4 regions of the Rahnella inusitata genome follow, and region 2 is predicted to be linked to each of the others. Evidence: predicted binding sites of a transcription regulator. Region 2 holds the regulator's gene; each other region holds the start of a gene.
What was found. The regulator CRP, encoded in region 2, controls carbon source genes, mostly activating them, when cyclic AMP is high. The targets are predictions, from matches to a motif close to ATGTGANNNNNNTCACAT.

Region 1 (4,207 bases), 370 kb from region 2:
AGGCGGCAAATAACGTCTGAGGAATGGGAGGACGATCTTCGAGCCGGTAAATCAGTTCACTTTTAGTCTGGCGGGAAAGGTCGGATTGCTGTGTTTCTTGTTCTGCGGTTTGCGTACTCATGTTGTGGCATTCCAATAAGCGGCAAAGCGGGCATTTTTATTGAAATTGACAATAAAAGCAATCGTTTGCTTGCACGGATTTGTCGCCATTAATTTGAGTTAATGAGTTTGTTAAGATCCGTTTTTCTTGCGTAATTCAGCACTATTGACTTCTAATTCATCCTCTGGGAAAAAACAGGCAATTGATAAAGCTATAACTCAATAATTTTATTGGATTTATTACAAAATGGAGTTCGTGAATGATTCAGCTCGATACCTACGGCACGTTGGTGGCCGCCACGCTGGTTCTCCTTTTAGGACGAAAATGCGTTCAGTCGATCAACTTCCTTAAAAAATACACTATTCCTGAACCTGTCGCGGGTGGTTTGCTGGTTGCCGTTATGCTGTTGATCGCCAACCGGATATTTGGCTGGGAAATTGGTTTTGATGTCTCGTTAAAAGAACCTTTGATGCTGGCATTCTTCGCCACCATCGGTCTTAACGCGAATCTTGCCAGCCTGCGCTCCGGTGGCAAAAGCCTGATGCTGCTGGTGTTTGTCGTCGTCGGATTGTTGTTGCTGCAAAACGTTATCGGCATAGGCATGGCTAAAATGCTGGGGATGGATCCGCTGATGGGGTTGCTGGCCGGTTCCGTTACGCTGTCCGGCGGTCACGGCACTGGCGCGGCGTGGAGCAAGGTGTTCGTCGAACGCTATGGCTTTGAGAATGCCACTGAAGTGGCGATGGCTTGTGCGACATTCGGGCTGGTGCTCGGCGGTATTATTGGCGGGCCGGTGGCGCGTTATCTGGTGAGCCACTCTTCAATGCCTGGCGGCTCGCTTGATGATTCAGCCGATCCAAGCGCATTCGAAAAACCTGCGATTGGCCGCATGATAACCCCGCTGGTGCTGGTGGAGACGATTGCGCTGATCGCCATTTGTCTGAGTGCAGGCACCCGTATTTCCGAATTGCTGCATGGCTCCGCTTTCGAAATTCCGACCTTTGTCTGTGTTCTGTTTGTTGGCGTGATCCTGAGTAATCTTCTGGCATGGCTGGGTTTCTACCGCGTATTTGACCGTGCGGTCTCGGTGCTCGGTAACGTCAGTCTGTCGCTGTTTCTGGCGATGGCGCTCATGAGCCTCAAACTCTGGGAAATGGCGTCGCTCGCGTTGCCGATGATGGCCATCCTGCTCGTGCAGACTATCGCGATGGCACTGTATGCGATTTTCGTTACCTATCGCGTGATGGGCAAAAATTACGATGCAGCGGTGCTGGCGGCAGGCCACTGCGGTTTTGGTCTGGGCGCAACGCCAACGGCGATTGCTAATATGCAGGCGATCACTAACCAGTTTGGCCCTTCGCATCTGGCATTTTTAGTTGTTCCTATGGTCGGCGCGTTCTTCCTTGATATCGCCAATGCCATCGTCATTAAATTGTTCCTGATGCTGCCGGTCTTCCCGGCGATTGCTTAACGGCCTTAGCAAAAAAAAAGGGCACAAAAACCAATATTTTGTGCCCGATTCATCACTTCAAATTTGCTTAATTCGCTGCGTCAGCTTGCTCAGTAAACACTTCTTCGGCTTCCGCTGCTTTCTCCTGAGTCAGTAACTGCTTCTCGTAGACTTTGAAGAACGGGTAGTAAATCATCATAGACAGGGCCATCAGCATGATGACCAAAATCGACACTTTGAAATCCCAGCCCATCGCCCAGGCTGCGCCAATCGGCGCCGGAGACGTCCACGGAACCAGTGAGATCATGTGCGGGAGAAGATCGGTGGAAACGGCCAGATAAGCGATCACGGCATTGACCATCGGAGCCAGCAGGAAGGGGATGAAAAATACCGGATTCATTACGATTGGGGTACCGAAGATGACCGGCTCGTTGATGTTAAAACAGCTTGGCACCAGACTGAGTTTCCCCATGGTACGCAGATGTGCCGACTTACTGCGGCAGAACAGCAGCACCAGCCCGATTGTGGCGCCAGAACCGCCAATGACGATCAGGAAATTCCAGAACGCCTCAGTCATGATGTGCGTCATCGGCAATCCGGCGGCCAGCGCGGTCTGATTCAGCCCGAGATTGGTCAGCCAGAACGCCTGCAACATCCCCGAGACAATCGCCGAGCCGTGGATCCCGGCAAACCATAGCAGATGACAAATCAGCACCGCCACCAGAATAGCCGGAAGCGAGTCTGCGGCGGAAATCAGCGGTTCAAACAGTGCCATGATGGCCTGTGGTAGCAGCATGTCAAAGCCTGACTGCACCAGCAAACTGATCGGGAACAGTGTAATCACTACGGCAATAATCGGGATCAGCAGATCAAACGAATGTTTGATGTTTGAAGGTACCTGTTCGGGAAGGCGAATGCCGATATTGTATTTCTTCAGCAGCCGCGTCAGTTCGGTGACATAAATCGCGACCAATATCGCGGTGAAAATACCCACACCGCCCAGCGCCTCCGTCGACATCTTTTTATCAACCTGCGGCGCGGCGACTAACAGGAACGACATCAGCGACAGCATAGCCGTCATAAATGGGTCAAGTTTGTAGCTTCTCGCCAGGTTGTAGGCAATGGAAGCCGCGATGTAGATCGACATGATGCCCATCGTCATATTGAACGGCGTCAGTATCTGGAGCTCATATTTCGCCGATAACGCCAACCAGCTGCGGGCAAACTCCCAGGAGGATTCCGGCGAAAAAGGCGGATGTACGAAAACCAGCAGAAACGAGCCGACAATCATAAACGGCATTGCTGAAATAAAGCCGTCACGCACCGCCATAACATGACGTTGAGAGGACAAGCGAGCTGCGAACGGACTAATTTTTTGTTCGATAAACTGAAACAGAGACTGGCTGATGCTCATAATGATATTGGCCTTATGGTGAAGAAATCACGCAGGGTTGCCTTAATTATCATCAGTGTAGATGCGGAGTGTGAAACCGGTTACAGACTTTGTGCGAGTCTGTGAAGGTCATCAAATAACCAGGGAAGAAAGAGGTTGAGGACGATTTTTGAACAAAAGTCTGAGGAATAGTTATTAAGGAAACATCATTTTTAATGATGTTTTGGCCAAAAAAGGAGGGATCAGGCGTTGGTGTAACGTACTCTTTCCGGCAGCCAGCGTTCTATCAACGCTTTGGCATGTTCGGGGAATTGTTGCTGAAGATAGCGGGCGATACGCTGCACATCCGGGATCATCGCCTGATCGCGAAGCAGATCGGCCACTTTGAACTCGGCGCTGCCGGTCTGACGCGTACCCAGCAATTCACCCGGACCACGAATTTCTAAATCCTGCTGAGCAATGACAAAGCCATCGTTACTGTCGCGCAAAACCTGCAAACGTTTCTGTGCGGTCTTGCTGAGCGGCGTTTTGTATAACAGTACACAGTGAGAAGCCACCGCACCACGGCCAACGCGGCCACGTAACTGATGCAACTGCGCTAAACCCAGCCGCTCGGGGTTTTCGATGATCATCAGGCTGGCATTCGGCACGTCGACTCCCACTTCAATCACGGTCGTTGCCACCAGCAGCTGTACTTCGCCTTTTTTGAACGCCTGCATGACGGCCTGTTTTTCCTGCGCCTTCATACGGCCATGAACCAACCCGATATTCAGCGCAGGTAGCGCTTCTTTCAGACCTTCCCATGTGGCTTCTGCCGCCTGTGCTTCAAGCATTTCTGATTCTTCGATAAGCGTACAGACCCAATAGGCCTGACGATTTTCCAGCTCACAGGCACTTTTTACGCGGCTGATTATGTCGCTGCGGCGCGTATCCGGGATGGCAACGGTGGTCACCGGCGTGCGTCCCGGCGGTAACTCATCAATCACCGAGGTATCCAGATCGGCGTAAGCGGTCATCGCCAGCGTTCGTGGAATTGGAGTGGCGGTCATAATTAACTGATGCGGGTGAAAGCCTTGCTGCAACCCTTTCTCCCACAGTGCCAGGCGCTGATGAACACCAAAACGGTGTTGTTCATCAATGATCACCAGAGATAACGAGGAGAAAAGTACCTGTTCCTGGAAGATGGCATGAGTGCCGACCACCATAGATACCTGGCCGCTGGCAATCGCTTCCTGCTGCGCCTGCCGGGCTTTGCCTTTTTGCT
Region 2 (4,207 bases):
CGCTCGATTGGCAGCAGCGCGAAGCCCATCACCGTTTTGTCGATATACACCACCACATAGCCGACAAACAGCAGGAAAATCATCAGGGAACGACTTTTCATAGCGGATATCCCTTTTTGTTATCACCGTGTCAGAGGTTCTCACTGTCGGGCGAAAGATAAAATGCGACATGCGTCACGTAATCAACTGAATAACAACGCATTATTTATAACAAGACTGACGCTATCAGCTTTACAGACACGCCATAAGATGCAATTTTTAGGCAGGTGATGCTTTTTACTGATAGGGCGTTTTGAATGATTAACGAGAGGACGTCATGCGCTATTTACCGAAACTTCAGCAACTGAAGGTTTTCCAGCAGGTTATCCGCAGCGGCAGTATTCGCGGCGCGGCGCGGGCGATGAATCAGTCGCAGCCAGCGGTCAGCAGAACGCTGCGCGAGCTGGAGCAAACGCTCGATACGCAGCTTATCGTGCGCGGCAATCAGGGGATGGCGCTGACCGAAACTGGCCGCGCTTTCGCCCAGCGGATGCAGTTCATCCTCGAAGAACTGGAGCGCGCCGCTGAAGAAATCCAGCAGATTAATCAGTATTCGCAAGGCTCGGTGGCGATCGGGTTTTCGTCGCTGCTGGCGCTGACGGTATTTCCGGCGCTGAACGGGGAATTCAAAACCCAGTTTCCGCAGTCAAAGTTGTTGATCAAAGAAGGTCAGCTGTCGGTGCTGCTGCCCGCGCTGCGCGAAGGAAAACTGGATTTCGCCATCGGTACCGCCGGACCGGGATTTCCGCTGGAGGATCAGGTGCGTGAACCGCTGTTCACCGCCCCGTTCGGAATTATCGCCAGACGCGGGCATCCGCTGGCCAACGCCACACGGCTCGAAGAATTACAGGATGCGCGCTGGGTGTTGCCGGAAACGGATATGGGGTACTACCAGCAGCTACAACTGGCGGACGGGTTTTATCAGGCGGGAAGTGAAACACCGGTGCGCACCGACTCGGTGGTGTGCGGGCTGAATATGGTGTTGCAGTCGGACTATCTGACCATCGTGGCGCGGGCGATGCGTGCGCCGTTCGGTTTGCAGGAGCAACTGTGTCTGCTCAATATCGACACCCTGCCACAGGCAGAATATTGCGTGCTCTATTCGCAAAAATCGCCGCTGACGTTTGCCGCGCGGCGATTTTTGGATTTACTGCGCAATCAGTGCCAGTCATATGACTGGACATGACTTATTCCGCTTCGATCACTTCAAAACTATGGGTAATCGTGGCCGCTTTGCCGAGCATCAGAGAAACAGAACAATATTTCTCGGCGGAGAGGCTGACGGCGCGCTCTACAATCTTATCGGTCAACGCTTTGCCGGTGACGATAAAATGCAGATTGATGTGCGTGAACAGACGCGGCGCTTCTTCGCGACGTTCTGACGTCAGTTTTACTTCACAATCGCGAACATCGTTACGGCCTTTTTGCAAAATCGACACCACGTCGATCGCGCTGCAGCCACCCGCTGACATCAGCAGCATTTCCATCGGGCTCGGGGCTTTATCGCCTGCATTGCCGTCCATCAAAACCTGATGCCCTGACGCTGATTCACCTAAAAACGTCAGACCTTCCACCCATTTTACGCGTGCGTGCATTTGCTTATCTCCCGGCGCTCTTAAGAATCAAATTTTCACCCCAGACTACCCTTTCACCTAAAAACTGGCAACGTAACCCGATCGCCATCATGCTGAAGCGAGACAACACAAGACAGCATTGCAAACCTGTGTTACAAACAAAGCCGAAACATACTTTCCAGCAAATTGCGGTGACGGTTTTCGCGGTTTAAGAACAGAACCCAAGGTGATAACGGCAATATACAGCCGGTTTCACTCCGACATCCGCTTGCAGCATTTCTGGAGAGCTATATGCTGAAAGGGCGCATTAATATTCAGACGCCGTACAGGGAACTCTGAGCCCTGTAATTTGGGCAGCGATAATAACAGAGGATAATAGCAAATGGTTCTCGGCAAGCCACAAACAGACCCGACTCTTGAATGGTTCCTGTCTCACTGTCATATACATAAGTATCCTTCTAAAAGTACGCTGATTCACCAAGGTGAAAAAGCCGAAACGCTTTACTACATCGTGAAAGGGTCGGTTGCCGTCCTGATTAAAGATGAAGAAGGCAAAGAGATGATACTTTCCTACCTTAACCAAGGTGACTTCATCGGCGAGCTGGGACTCTTCGAAGAAGGTCAGGAACGCAGTGCCTGGGTACGTGCTAAAACTGCCTGTGAAGTGGCTGAAATTTCTTATAAAAAATTCCGCCAGCTGATTCAGGTTAACCCGGACATTCTGATGCGCCTCTCCGCGCAGATGGCAAACCGTCTGCAAATGACGTCTGAGAAAGTCGGTAACCTTGCTTTCCTCGACGTAACGGGCCGTATCGCTCAAACCTTGCTGAATCTGGCCAAACAGCCAGATGCAATGACCCACCCGGACGGGATGCAGATTAAAATCACCCGCCAGGAAATCGGTCAGATCGTCGGTTGCTCTCGTGAAACCGTCGGCCGCATTCTTAAAATGCTGGAAGATCAGAGCCTGATCTCCGCACACGGTAAAACGATTGTCGTCTACGGCACACGTTAATCCCTCAAAAATTGGCGCGGCAGCTTACTGTCGCGCCTTTTTTATGGGCTAAGCTTCCGCTATGACGCTGTGGAGAAGGCTGTTTTATCACCCCGAAGTGAATTACGCACTGCGCCAGACGCTGGTGTTATGTTTGCCGGTCGGCCTGTGCTGGCTGTTCGGGAATCTGCAAATGGGCTTGCTGTTCTCCCTCTGCCCTGCCTGCTGTAACGTCGCCGGTCTTGATACGCCGCACAAACGCTTCTTCAAACGTCTCTTCATTGGTGGTTCGCTGTTTGCGATCAGCAGTATCTTGCTGCAACTGATGATGGAAAACTGGCACATCCCGCTGCCGCTCATCATGCTCTCGCTGGCTTTGCTGCTCGGCGTCACCGGTGAAATCAGCCCGCTGCATGCGCGACTGTTGCCCGGCGCACTGGTGGCGACCATCTTTACCCTGAGCATGGTCGGCGTCAGGCCGATGTGGCAGGCTCCCGCGCTGTTCGCTGCAGGCACTGCCTGGTATGGCCTGTTCAACTGGGCGTGGTTTCGCATCTCCAAAGAGCAGCCGATGCGCGAAACTCTCAGCCAGCTCTATCTGCAACTGGCTGATTATTTCGAAGCCAAATACAGCCTGCTGACGCAGCATATCGATCCGGAAACCGCCTTACCGCCGCTGCTTAAGCGTCAGCAGCAGGTCATCGATCTTATTGCCCTGCTCTATCAGCAGTTGCACATGCTGCCGCAGCACGGCCATCATCATCACCACAAGCGACTGTTCCAGCGTTTTCAGGTGGCGCTGGATTTGCAGGAGCACATCACGGTCAGTCTGCATCAGCCGGAAGAAGTACAAAAACTGGTGGAAGAAAGCCATGCCGAAGCGGTGATCCGCCGCAATGCGCAGGTGATTTCCGCCCGGCTGCGCGTCATTGCCGACGACATTCTTTATCACCGGCTGTCCGCGCGTTTCACGATGGCCAACGAATTGGCGGCGCTGGAAAAAATCGCCGCACGCAATCCGGAAAATCCGGTCGGCCAGTTCTGCTATTACCATTTCAGCCGCATTGCACGCCTGCTGCGCACCCAGCGCCCGCTGTACCGCCGTGATCTGATGAACTCTCAGCCGCGTCTGCCTTTCTGGCTGGCGCTGAAAAGTTATCTGTCTTTCAAATCTATCGCCCTGCGCAACGCAGCGCGGCTTGGCATTATTCTGGCGATCGGCAGCAGTCTTGGTTTGTTCTTCAATCTGCCGAAACCCTACTGGATTTTGCTTACCATCATGCTGGTAAGCCAGAACGGCTACAACGCCACCCGCGTGCGGATCCAGCACCGTGCGCTCGGCACGCTGGCCGGATTACTGATCGCCGCCGGATTGCTGAAACTTGAGCTGCCTGAGGGCATTACCTTGTTCTGCATGCTGGTGGTGACGCTGGTGTCGTACACGGTGCTGCGTAAAAACTACGGGCTGGCGATGGTCGGGATGACGGTCACGGCGGTCTACACGCTGCAACTGCTGGCGATGAACGGCGTACACTTTCTGGTGCCAAGGCTTATCGATACGCTTATCGGCTGCGCACTGGCCTTCGGCGGGACTATCTGG
Region 3 (4,207 bases), 1.9 Mb from region 2:
TGCCTCCGCATCGTTAATTGTCATGATTATAGCATGACAAATAACGATTGATGAATAATCGCACAGGTGTTTTTTTCACTCTCTGTCGGGTGAATGAAATCGTTCTGAAACATATATGTGATCGGTGTCACATTGAGGATGTATCAGAATGAAACACAAATTGACAAACCTTGACCAAATCTATTTATTAGCTAAGAAAAGTTAACTCTTGTAGGAAGTCGCTGGTAATTGCATGTTCTTTGAACTATATGCAGCAATCGGTTGCGGATCACAGTTTTAGGGTTTGATATATGCAACGTCTGAAAGTGGCAAGGCGTTGTTCCTCCCCCGCTTCTGGTAAAAATATGAAAAATAAAATTATTGCAGCAGGCGCTTTGATGGCTTTGTCCTACAGCGCGACCGTGCTCGCTGATGATAGCAAGGGCGAATTTGTTTCCGACTGGTGGCACCAGAGTGTAAACGTTGTAGGTAGCGCCGATACCCGTTTCGGACCGACAATTCGTAACGACGTTTATCTCGAATATGAAGCGTTTGCGCACAAAGACTGGTTTGATTTCTACGGCTACATCGATATCCCTAAAACCTTCGGTGCGGGTAACGGCAACGATACCGGTATCTGGGATAAAAACGGTTCACCGTTGTTTATGGAGATCGAACCTCGCTTCTCTATTGATAAGCTGACCGGCACTGATCTGAGCTTTGGTCCGTTCAAAGAATGGTACTTCGCCAACAACTATATCTACGATATGGGCCCGGACAGCGATAACCGTCAGAACACCTGGTACATGGGTCTGGGCACCGATATCGACACCGGTTTGCCGATGAGCCTGTCTCTGAACGTGTATGCGAAATACCAGTGGGAAAACTACAGCGCGGCCAACGAAAACAGCTGGGACGGATACCGTTTCAAAGTGAAATATTTCGTTCCGTTGACTGAAATGTGGGGCGGCAACCTGAGCTACATCGGGTTCACCAACTTTGACTGGGGCTCTTCACTGGGCGACGACGATTTCCGTGACCTGAACGGCAAAAAAGCCCGTTCTAACAACTCTATCGCCTCCAGCCATATCCTCTCGCTGAATTACACACACTGGCATTACTCGTTCGTGGCGCGTTACTTCCACAACGGCGGCCAGTGGGCTGACGGCGCTGAGCTGAACTTTGGTAACGGTAATTTCGATGTGAAATCTACCGGCTGGGGTTACTACGGCGTGATCGGTTACAGCTTCTGATATCCGAAGTTGTATTGGAAAACCCGGCTGAGGCCGGGTTTTTTTATGTTTATATTTCTGACATTTTCCCGCGCATGACGAATTTTTTTACTATCGAGTGAAATTTGTACACAACGAGAGGCGATCCCGTCGCGCCGTTGTGGCATAATGCGCGCCAAATCACATTTCCCAATTAAGAGCGAGCGTTGTGCTAAGTACTTACAACATCACCATGCAATTCGGCAGCAAGCCGTTATTTGAAAACATTAACGTGAAATTTGGCGGCGGTAACCGTTATGGCCTGATTGGCGCGAACGGTTGTGGCAAATCCACTTTCATGAAGATCCTCGGTGGCGACTTAGTGCCTTCAGCGGGTAACGTCGTACTCGACCCGAACGAGCGTCTGGGTAAATTACGTCAGGATCAGTTCGCCTTCGAAGAGTTCACCGTGCTGGACACCGTGATCATGGGCCACAACGAACTGTGGGCCGTGAAAGAAGAGCGCGACCGCATTTACGCGATGGCGGAAATGAGCGAAGCCGACGGCTATAAAGTGGCCGATCTGGAAGTCGAATACGGTGAGATGGACGGCTACAGCGCTGAATCCCGCGCGGGCGAGCTGCTGCTCGGCGTCGGCATTCCGGTAGAACAACATTACGGCCTGATGAGCGAAATCGCGCCGGGCTTTAAACTGCGTGTATTGCTGGCGCAGGCGTTGTTCTCTGACCCGGAAATTCTGCTGCTCGACGAACCAACGAACAACCTGGACATCGATACCATTCGCTGGCTGGAGCAGGTGCTGAACGAACGTAACAGCACCATGATCATCATTTCGCATGACCGTCACTTCCTGAACATGGTTTGTACGCACATGGCGGATCTGGACTACGGCGAACTGCGCGTGTATCCAGGTAACTACGATGAATACATGACCGCGGCAACGCAGGCCCGTGAACTTCTGAGCGCCAACAACGCCAAGAAGAAAGCGCAGATTGCTGAACTGCAATCCTTCGTTAGCCGCTTCAGCGCCAACGCCTCCAAATCTAAACAGGCGACGTCACGTGCCCGTCAGATTGATAAAATTCAGCTCGACGAAATCAAAGCGTCAAGCCGTCAGAACCCTTACATGCGTTTCGAGCAGGACAAGAAATTGTTCCGTAATGCACTGGAAGTGGAAAAAATCACCAAAGGTTTCGATAACGGTCCGCTGTTTAAAAACCTTGGCCTGATGCTGGAAGTTGGCGAGAAAGTCGCGATTCTGGGCGCGAACGGTATCGGTAAATCGACCCTGCTGAAAACGCTGGTCGGTGAGCATGAGCCGGAAACCGGTTCAGTGAAATGGTCCGAAAACTCTAAAATCGGTTATTACGCGCAGGATCACGAATATGAATTCGATGACTCCATGAACGTATTCGACTGGATGAGCCAGTGGAAATCCGAGAAAGATGATGAACAGGCCGTACGCGGTGTTCTGGGTCGTCTGCTGTTCGGTCAGGACGATATCAAGAAGAAAGTGAAAGTGCTTTCCGGTGGTGAGAAAGGTCGTATGTTATTCGGGAAACTGATGATGCAGCGTCCAAACATCCTGATTATGGATGAACCAACTAACCACCTTGATATGGAATCCATCGAGTCACTGAACATGGCACTGGAAATGTACGAAGGCACGCTGATCTTCGTTTCCCACGACCGTGAATTCGTGAGCTCACTGGCGACCCGTATCCTGGAAATGACGCCGACCCGCGTTATCGACTTCTCCGGCAACTACGAAGATTATTTACGTAGTCAGGGCATTAATAGTTAATCAGTGCTGATGCCAATAAAAAGTCCGCGAAATTAGCGGACTTTTTTTATACCTAAAATCAGCGGATTAATGACTACCGCACACCTCGCAATGCGGATCTTTCATCAGTTTCATCTCGCGAAATTGCATCGTCATGCCATCGAACATCAGCAGTTTTCCGCGAGGAGTGTCTCCGAATTTTGTCAGCAGCTTGATGGTTTCCATCGCCTGCAAGCTGCCGATGGTGCCAACCAAAGGTGCCATGACGCCAGCCTCGACACAGGTCAGCGCATTTTCCCCGAACAACCGGCTGAGGCAGCGATAGCAGGGCTCCTGCGGCTGGTAGGTGAAGACGCTGAGCTGCCCCTCCATGCGGATAGCCGCGCCGGAAACCAGCGGTTTTTTTTGCGCAAAACATTCACTGTTTAGCTGATTTCGCGTCGTGACGTTGTCGGTACAATCGACCACCACATCACAGGCGGCGATCAGGTCGCTGAGCAATGCGTCATCCGCCTGCGCGTTCACCTGATTCAGCCGGATATGCGGATTGATTGCCGCCAGCGCTATCGCAGCAGATTCCACTTTCGACATGCCGATCCGCGCATCAGTGTGCAGCGTCTGGCGTTGCAGATTGGAAAGCGAGACGGTGTCGAAATCCAGCAGCGTCAGCGTGCCGGTACCGGCGGCGGCCAGATATTGCGCCGCCGCGCAGCCTAATCCGCCCAGCCCGACAATCAGCGCATGGCTGGCTTTCAGCTGTTCCTGGCCATCAAAATCAAACCCTTTCAGGACGATCTGGCGGTTGTAACGCAGGGTTTCGGCGTCCGTCAGTTCCGGCAGCGTCGTCATATTTAGCTCCGCAGCAGGGCGTTGAAGGGTTCGATTTCGACGATTTCACCGGCGGCGACATTATCGCGATCACGCTCAAGCACGATAAAGCAATTGGCCTGACTGAAGGAGCTGAAGACATGCGAACCCTGATGCCCAGTGGTGCGAACTTCCAGCTGGCCTTGTGCGTTGGTGCTGTAAATGCCGCGCTGGAAATCGAGACGTCCCGCCGATTTTTTCAGTGGCGTGACAGCGACAGCCTGCAAACGCGGCGGGAACTGCCACGCGGTGTGGCCAGCCAGTTGGGCGATAAACGGCTGCACCAGCTGATAGAACGTCAGCGCCGCAGAGACCGGATTGCCCGGCAGGCCGCAGAACCAGCTGT
Region 4 (4,207 bases), 240 kb from region 2:
CAGATTACGCCAGCGAAAATGTCCGTTCGGGCCGCTGGCCGCAGGAAAATGCGCTGACGCGTTCGCAAAGCGAGCTAATGAGATTGCTGCCACAAGGCACCGCGACGCCGGACAATTATTTGTTTGAAATTAAAACCGATCCTGACGGGCAGACAGCCGGTTATATCTGGTTTGCCGTCAGCGAACGTCAGGGCGAGCGCAGCGCTTTTATCTATGAAGTTTCCGTGTTTAGCGAATTTCGCCGTCAGGGCCATGCCCGCGCCGCGTTTTTACAGCTGGAAGGGAAAGTGCGCGAGCTGGGTTTGAAATCCATCGGGCTGAATGTGTTTTATCACAACAGCGCTGCCCAGGCGTTGTATACCAGCCTGGGCTATGCACCCACCAATCTGACCATGGTGAAAACGTTAAAAACGAGTTAAGCGCGCCGTTTAACGGATATATTTCATAAAGTTGGTCGGCTGCCCTACCCGGTCATACAATTTGCGTGCGGTGTGGTTGGTGGTTTGCGTCATCCAGTAAACGTTGGCTTTGTCGTTCTCGTCAGCGTAAGCGTACACCGCTTCAATCAGCTTCTGTCCGATCCCCAGCTTGCGTGCGCTGTCATCGACGTATAAATCCTGCAAATACACGACCTGTTGCAGGTGCCAGCCGTGATCGTGATTCAGACAGTTCACCAGCCCGACCAGTTTCCCCTGATACTCCGCCACAAAGCCAAACATGCCCGCGTACTCCGGGTCCGAGAGACGCCGGAACGTGAAATCAAACTGCGAAGGATCGAGCTTCGACAGATAAAAATCGAGATAACCCCGCCACAGCGTTTCCCAGCCTTCACGGTCAGCGGGTGTTAACGGGCGGATAACAATGTGATCAGATTGGCTCATGGGCTTTCTCTCTGTTAAATATAAGTAATCTCTATCCAGTTTATTGCAACTGCCGTTCTTTTCGCCAGAAGGATTTTTCAGCCATGTCGTCACGTTTTAACGTCAGAGATCTCACGTTTTCGGCGGTGATCGCCGGATTTGTCGCCGTCTTAGTCGGATATACCAGCTCGGCGGCGATTATCTTTCAGGCGGCAGAAGCGGCAGGGGCCACTGCGGGACAGATTGGCGGCTGGCTGAGTATGCTCGGCCTCGGCATGGGCGTGACCAGCATCGGATTGTCGCTGTATTACCGCACGCCGGTGGTCACCGCCTGGTCAACGCCCGGCGCGGCGCTGCTGGTGACCAGCCTGCCCGGCACCTCGATCAACGAAGCGATTGGCGTTTTCGTGTTTGCCACCGGGCTGATTCTGCTGTGCGGTGTCACCGGATTATTCGCCAGACTGATGCATTACATTCCGCAGGCGCTCTCAGCCGCGATGCTCGGCGGGATTCTGCTGCGGTTCGGGCTGAACGCCTTCACGTCACTGCAAAGCAATTTCGCGCTGGCGGGAACGATGTGTCTGGTTTATCTGCTGGCGAAACGCGCTATGCCCCGTTACGCCGTGGTGCTCGCGCTGGCAGCAGGGCTTATCGTGGCCGGATTACAGGGCGATATCGCGCTGCACGGCCAGACGCTGACCTTTGCCACGCCGGAATTCGTGATGCCGCATTTCACGCTTTCCTCAATTGTCGGTATCGGCATTCCTTTCTTCGTCGTCACAATGGCGTCGCAAAACGCACCCGGCATCGCCACGCTGAAAGCGCACGGTTACAACCTGCCGGTTTCGCCATTAATTACATGGACCGCACTGACTGCGCTGATTCTTGCACCGTTCGGCGGTTTTACCGTCTGTATCGCCGCCATTACCGCCGCGATTTGTATGGGCGAGGATATTCATCCCGATCCGAAAAAGCGTTATATGGCCGCCGTTGCGGCAGGCGTGTTTTATCTGATTGCCGGTGTGTTTGGCGGATCGATTGGCATGGTCTTTACCGCGCTACCTGAGGCGCTAATCCACACCATCGCCGGTCTGGCGTTGCTCGGAACGATTGCCGGAAGTCTGTATCGCGCACTGGAAAACGAACAGCAGCGCGACGCGGCTATCATCACGTTTCTGATCACCGCCTCCGGCGTCACACTGCTGGGTGTCGGATCGGCATTCTGGGGGCTGGCCGGCGGTGTGATCACCCATCTGATTCTGAGTATTCCGGCGCGAAAAAGATGAGTCCGTTCAAGTTATGGGTAACAGGTTTTCGTAACACGGCGCAAAGTGATGGCGATCACATTTTTCACCGTCCAAACGCTCTTTACTGGGGATAATCAGGCAACACACGCCCCCTTTAAAGAGCGAGAAATCCATGACTATTGCCACGCAATCCTGCGTCGTGACCGGGAAAAAAGACGTTTCGGTGATCGACCAGACCATCGATTACACAGGCCAGGGCACTTTGGTGAAAATTACCCGCGGTGGCATCTGCGGCTCCGATCTGCATTACTACGAACATGGTGCGGTCGGTGATTTCAAAGTGCGCGAAGCCATGGTGCTCGGCCATGAAGTGGTCGGTGTGGTGGAGAAATCTGACAACCCGCGTTTACAGCCCGGCCAGAAAGTGGCGCTCAACCCAAGCAAGCCGTGCAAAGCCTGTAAATACTGCCTGTCCGGCGACGAAAACCAATGCACGACGATGAAATTTTTCGGCAGCGCGATGTATTTCCCGCACATCAACGGCGCCTTCACGCAGTACAAAATCGTCGACAGCGAGCAGTGCATTCCTTACGACAATCAGGTCAGTGACCGGCTGATGGTATTCGCCGAACCGCTGGCCGTTGCTATTCACGCCGTGAATCAGGCCGGTGATATAAGGGGTAAAACGGTGTTTGTGTCCGGTGTCGGGCCGATTGGCTGCCTCATCGTGCTGGCGGCAAAAGCCAAAGGCGCGGCACAGATCGTGGTCACCGACCCGAGCGAACGCTGCCGCACACTGGCACTGGCCGTCGGTGCGGGCAAAGCGCTGGATGCCGCACAGGGCGATTTCTCCGCGTATCAGGCAGACAAAGGCTTTTTCGATGTGTCCTTCGATGCTTCCGGCCACCCTTCTTCTATCCGCCGCTGTCTGGAAGTCACCCGCGCGCGCGGTACGCTGGTGCAGGTCGGGATGGGGCCGGTGGTCAATGAATTCCCGCTGATGATGCTGATTGCCAGGGAAATTAACTGGGTCGGCAGCTTCCGCTTCACCGAAGAATTCAATACGGCGGTGGAATGGCTGGCGAATAAAACGGTCGACCCGATGCCGTTGCTCTCCGCCGAATTCCCACAGGGCGATCTGCTGGAGGCCATGGAATTCGCACTGGATAAATCCAAAGCCTCAAAAGTTCAGCTGGTTTTCTAACCTGCAATTTTGCGGTCTGCCACTCAACTCACAATATCAAAACATCGTTTCATTTTATTATCTCCTCTGATTTTATCATTCAGAGGAGATTGATTATGGCGAAGGAAACCCCGAAAAAGCAGGTCGCCCTGCTGCTGGCAGACGGATTTGAAGAAGGCGAAGCGGTGATTGTGCTCGATATTCTTGAGCGACTGGAGATTCAGGTCACCACGCTGGCGTGTCAGAAAAGTCAGATGCTACGCAGTTATCACGGCATTCAGATGCAGGCTAATGCGTTGCTGAGCGCGCAGGGCGATCGCGTGTTTGACGCGGTGGTGATGCCCGGCGGTCCCGAAGGTTCCGTGGCGCTGGCGGCCAGCAGAGAGGTGGTCGAATTTGTCCGTCGCCACGACGAGGCCGGTAAACTGATTTGTCCGCTATGTTCCGCCGCTGCGCGTGTGCTCGGCGGCAACGGGCTGCTGAAAGGGCGTCGCTACGTCTGTTCCGGCGATTTATACAAAGACGTCAAAGACGGCGTTTATGTGAATCAGTCCTTCGTCGAAGACGGCAATTTGCTGAGCGGAAAGGGATTAGGGCTGGCATTCGATTTTGCTTTCCAGCTGGCGTACCGCCTGACCGGCAATGCCGAAGCCACCGATTTTCAGGCCGACCACATCGATTATCACCACTGGCGCGCTAACCAAAAAATCTGATCGCTTTCAGCGGACGGCGCAGGTCGTCCGCTGCGGTCAGCATCATGTCCGTTTTTGGCATTCTCCCGCCTCTTTTTCAGGCGCACACTGGTTTCACACTCACCAGATGGAGTCCGGAAATGACAAAAAGCGCCCTGTTAAACATCGACGTTCAACGCTCGTTTGAGCACAAAGATTTCTGGCAACAGAATGACTTACCGGCTT

Region 1: I2123_RS01705 (PTS sugar transporter subunit IIC) is a predicted target of CRP. The motif match lies at 3,064-3,081, and genes of this name have one in related genera.
Region 3: I2123_RS16850 (ABC-F family ATPase) is a predicted target of CRP. The motif match lies at 1,380-1,397, and genes of this name have one in related genera.
Region 4: idnD (L-idonate 5-dehydrogenase) is a predicted target of CRP. The motif match lies at 2,190-2,207, and genes of this name have one in related genera.

What each region holds. Positions count from the first base shown of each region.
Region 1 is NZ_CP065024.1:358,026-362,232, reverse strand. Features, by position in the region: gene I2123_RS01715 (nucleobase:cation symporter-2 family protein) at 1-121, opposite strand, end outside; gene gltS (sodium/glutamate symporter) at 360-1,571, shown strand; gene I2123_RS01705 (PTS sugar transporter subunit IIC) at 1,639-2,964, opposite strand; gene recG (ATP-dependent DNA helicase RecG) at 3,186-4,207, opposite strand, start outside.
Region 2 is NZ_CP065024.1:730,697-734,903, reverse strand. Features, by position in the region: gene I2123_RS03310 (MFS transporter) at 1-101, opposite strand, end outside; gene I2123_RS03305 (LysR substrate-binding domain-containing protein) at 317-1,225, shown strand; gene I2123_RS03300 (OsmC family protein) at 1,227-1,634, opposite strand; gene crp (cAMP-activated global transcriptional regulator CRP) at 1,996-2,628, shown strand; gene I2123_RS03290 (YccS/YhfK family putative transporter) at 2,696-4,207, shown strand, end outside.
Region 3 is NZ_CP065024.1:3,584,862-3,589,068, reverse strand. Features, by position in the region: gene I2123_RS16855 (nucleoside-specific channel-forming protein Tsx) at 345-1,232, shown strand; gene I2123_RS16850 (ABC-F family ATPase) at 1,420-3,015, shown strand; gene moeB (molybdopterin-synthase adenylyltransferase MoeB) at 3,082-3,843, opposite strand; gene moeA (molybdopterin molybdotransferase MoeA) at 3,846-4,207, opposite strand, start outside.
Region 4 is NZ_CP065024.1:493,916-498,122, reverse strand. Features, by position in the region: gene I2123_RS02315 (GNAT family N-acetyltransferase) at 1-419, shown strand, start outside; gene I2123_RS02310 (GNAT family N-acetyltransferase) at 429-881, opposite strand; gene I2123_RS02305 (benzoate/H(+) symporter BenE family transporter) at 965-2,146, shown strand; gene idnD (L-idonate 5-dehydrogenase) at 2,280-3,311, shown strand; gene I2123_RS02295 (DJ-1/PfpI family protein) at 3,407-4,003, shown strand; gene I2123_RS02290 (cysteine hydrolase family protein) at 4,123-4,207, shown strand, end outside.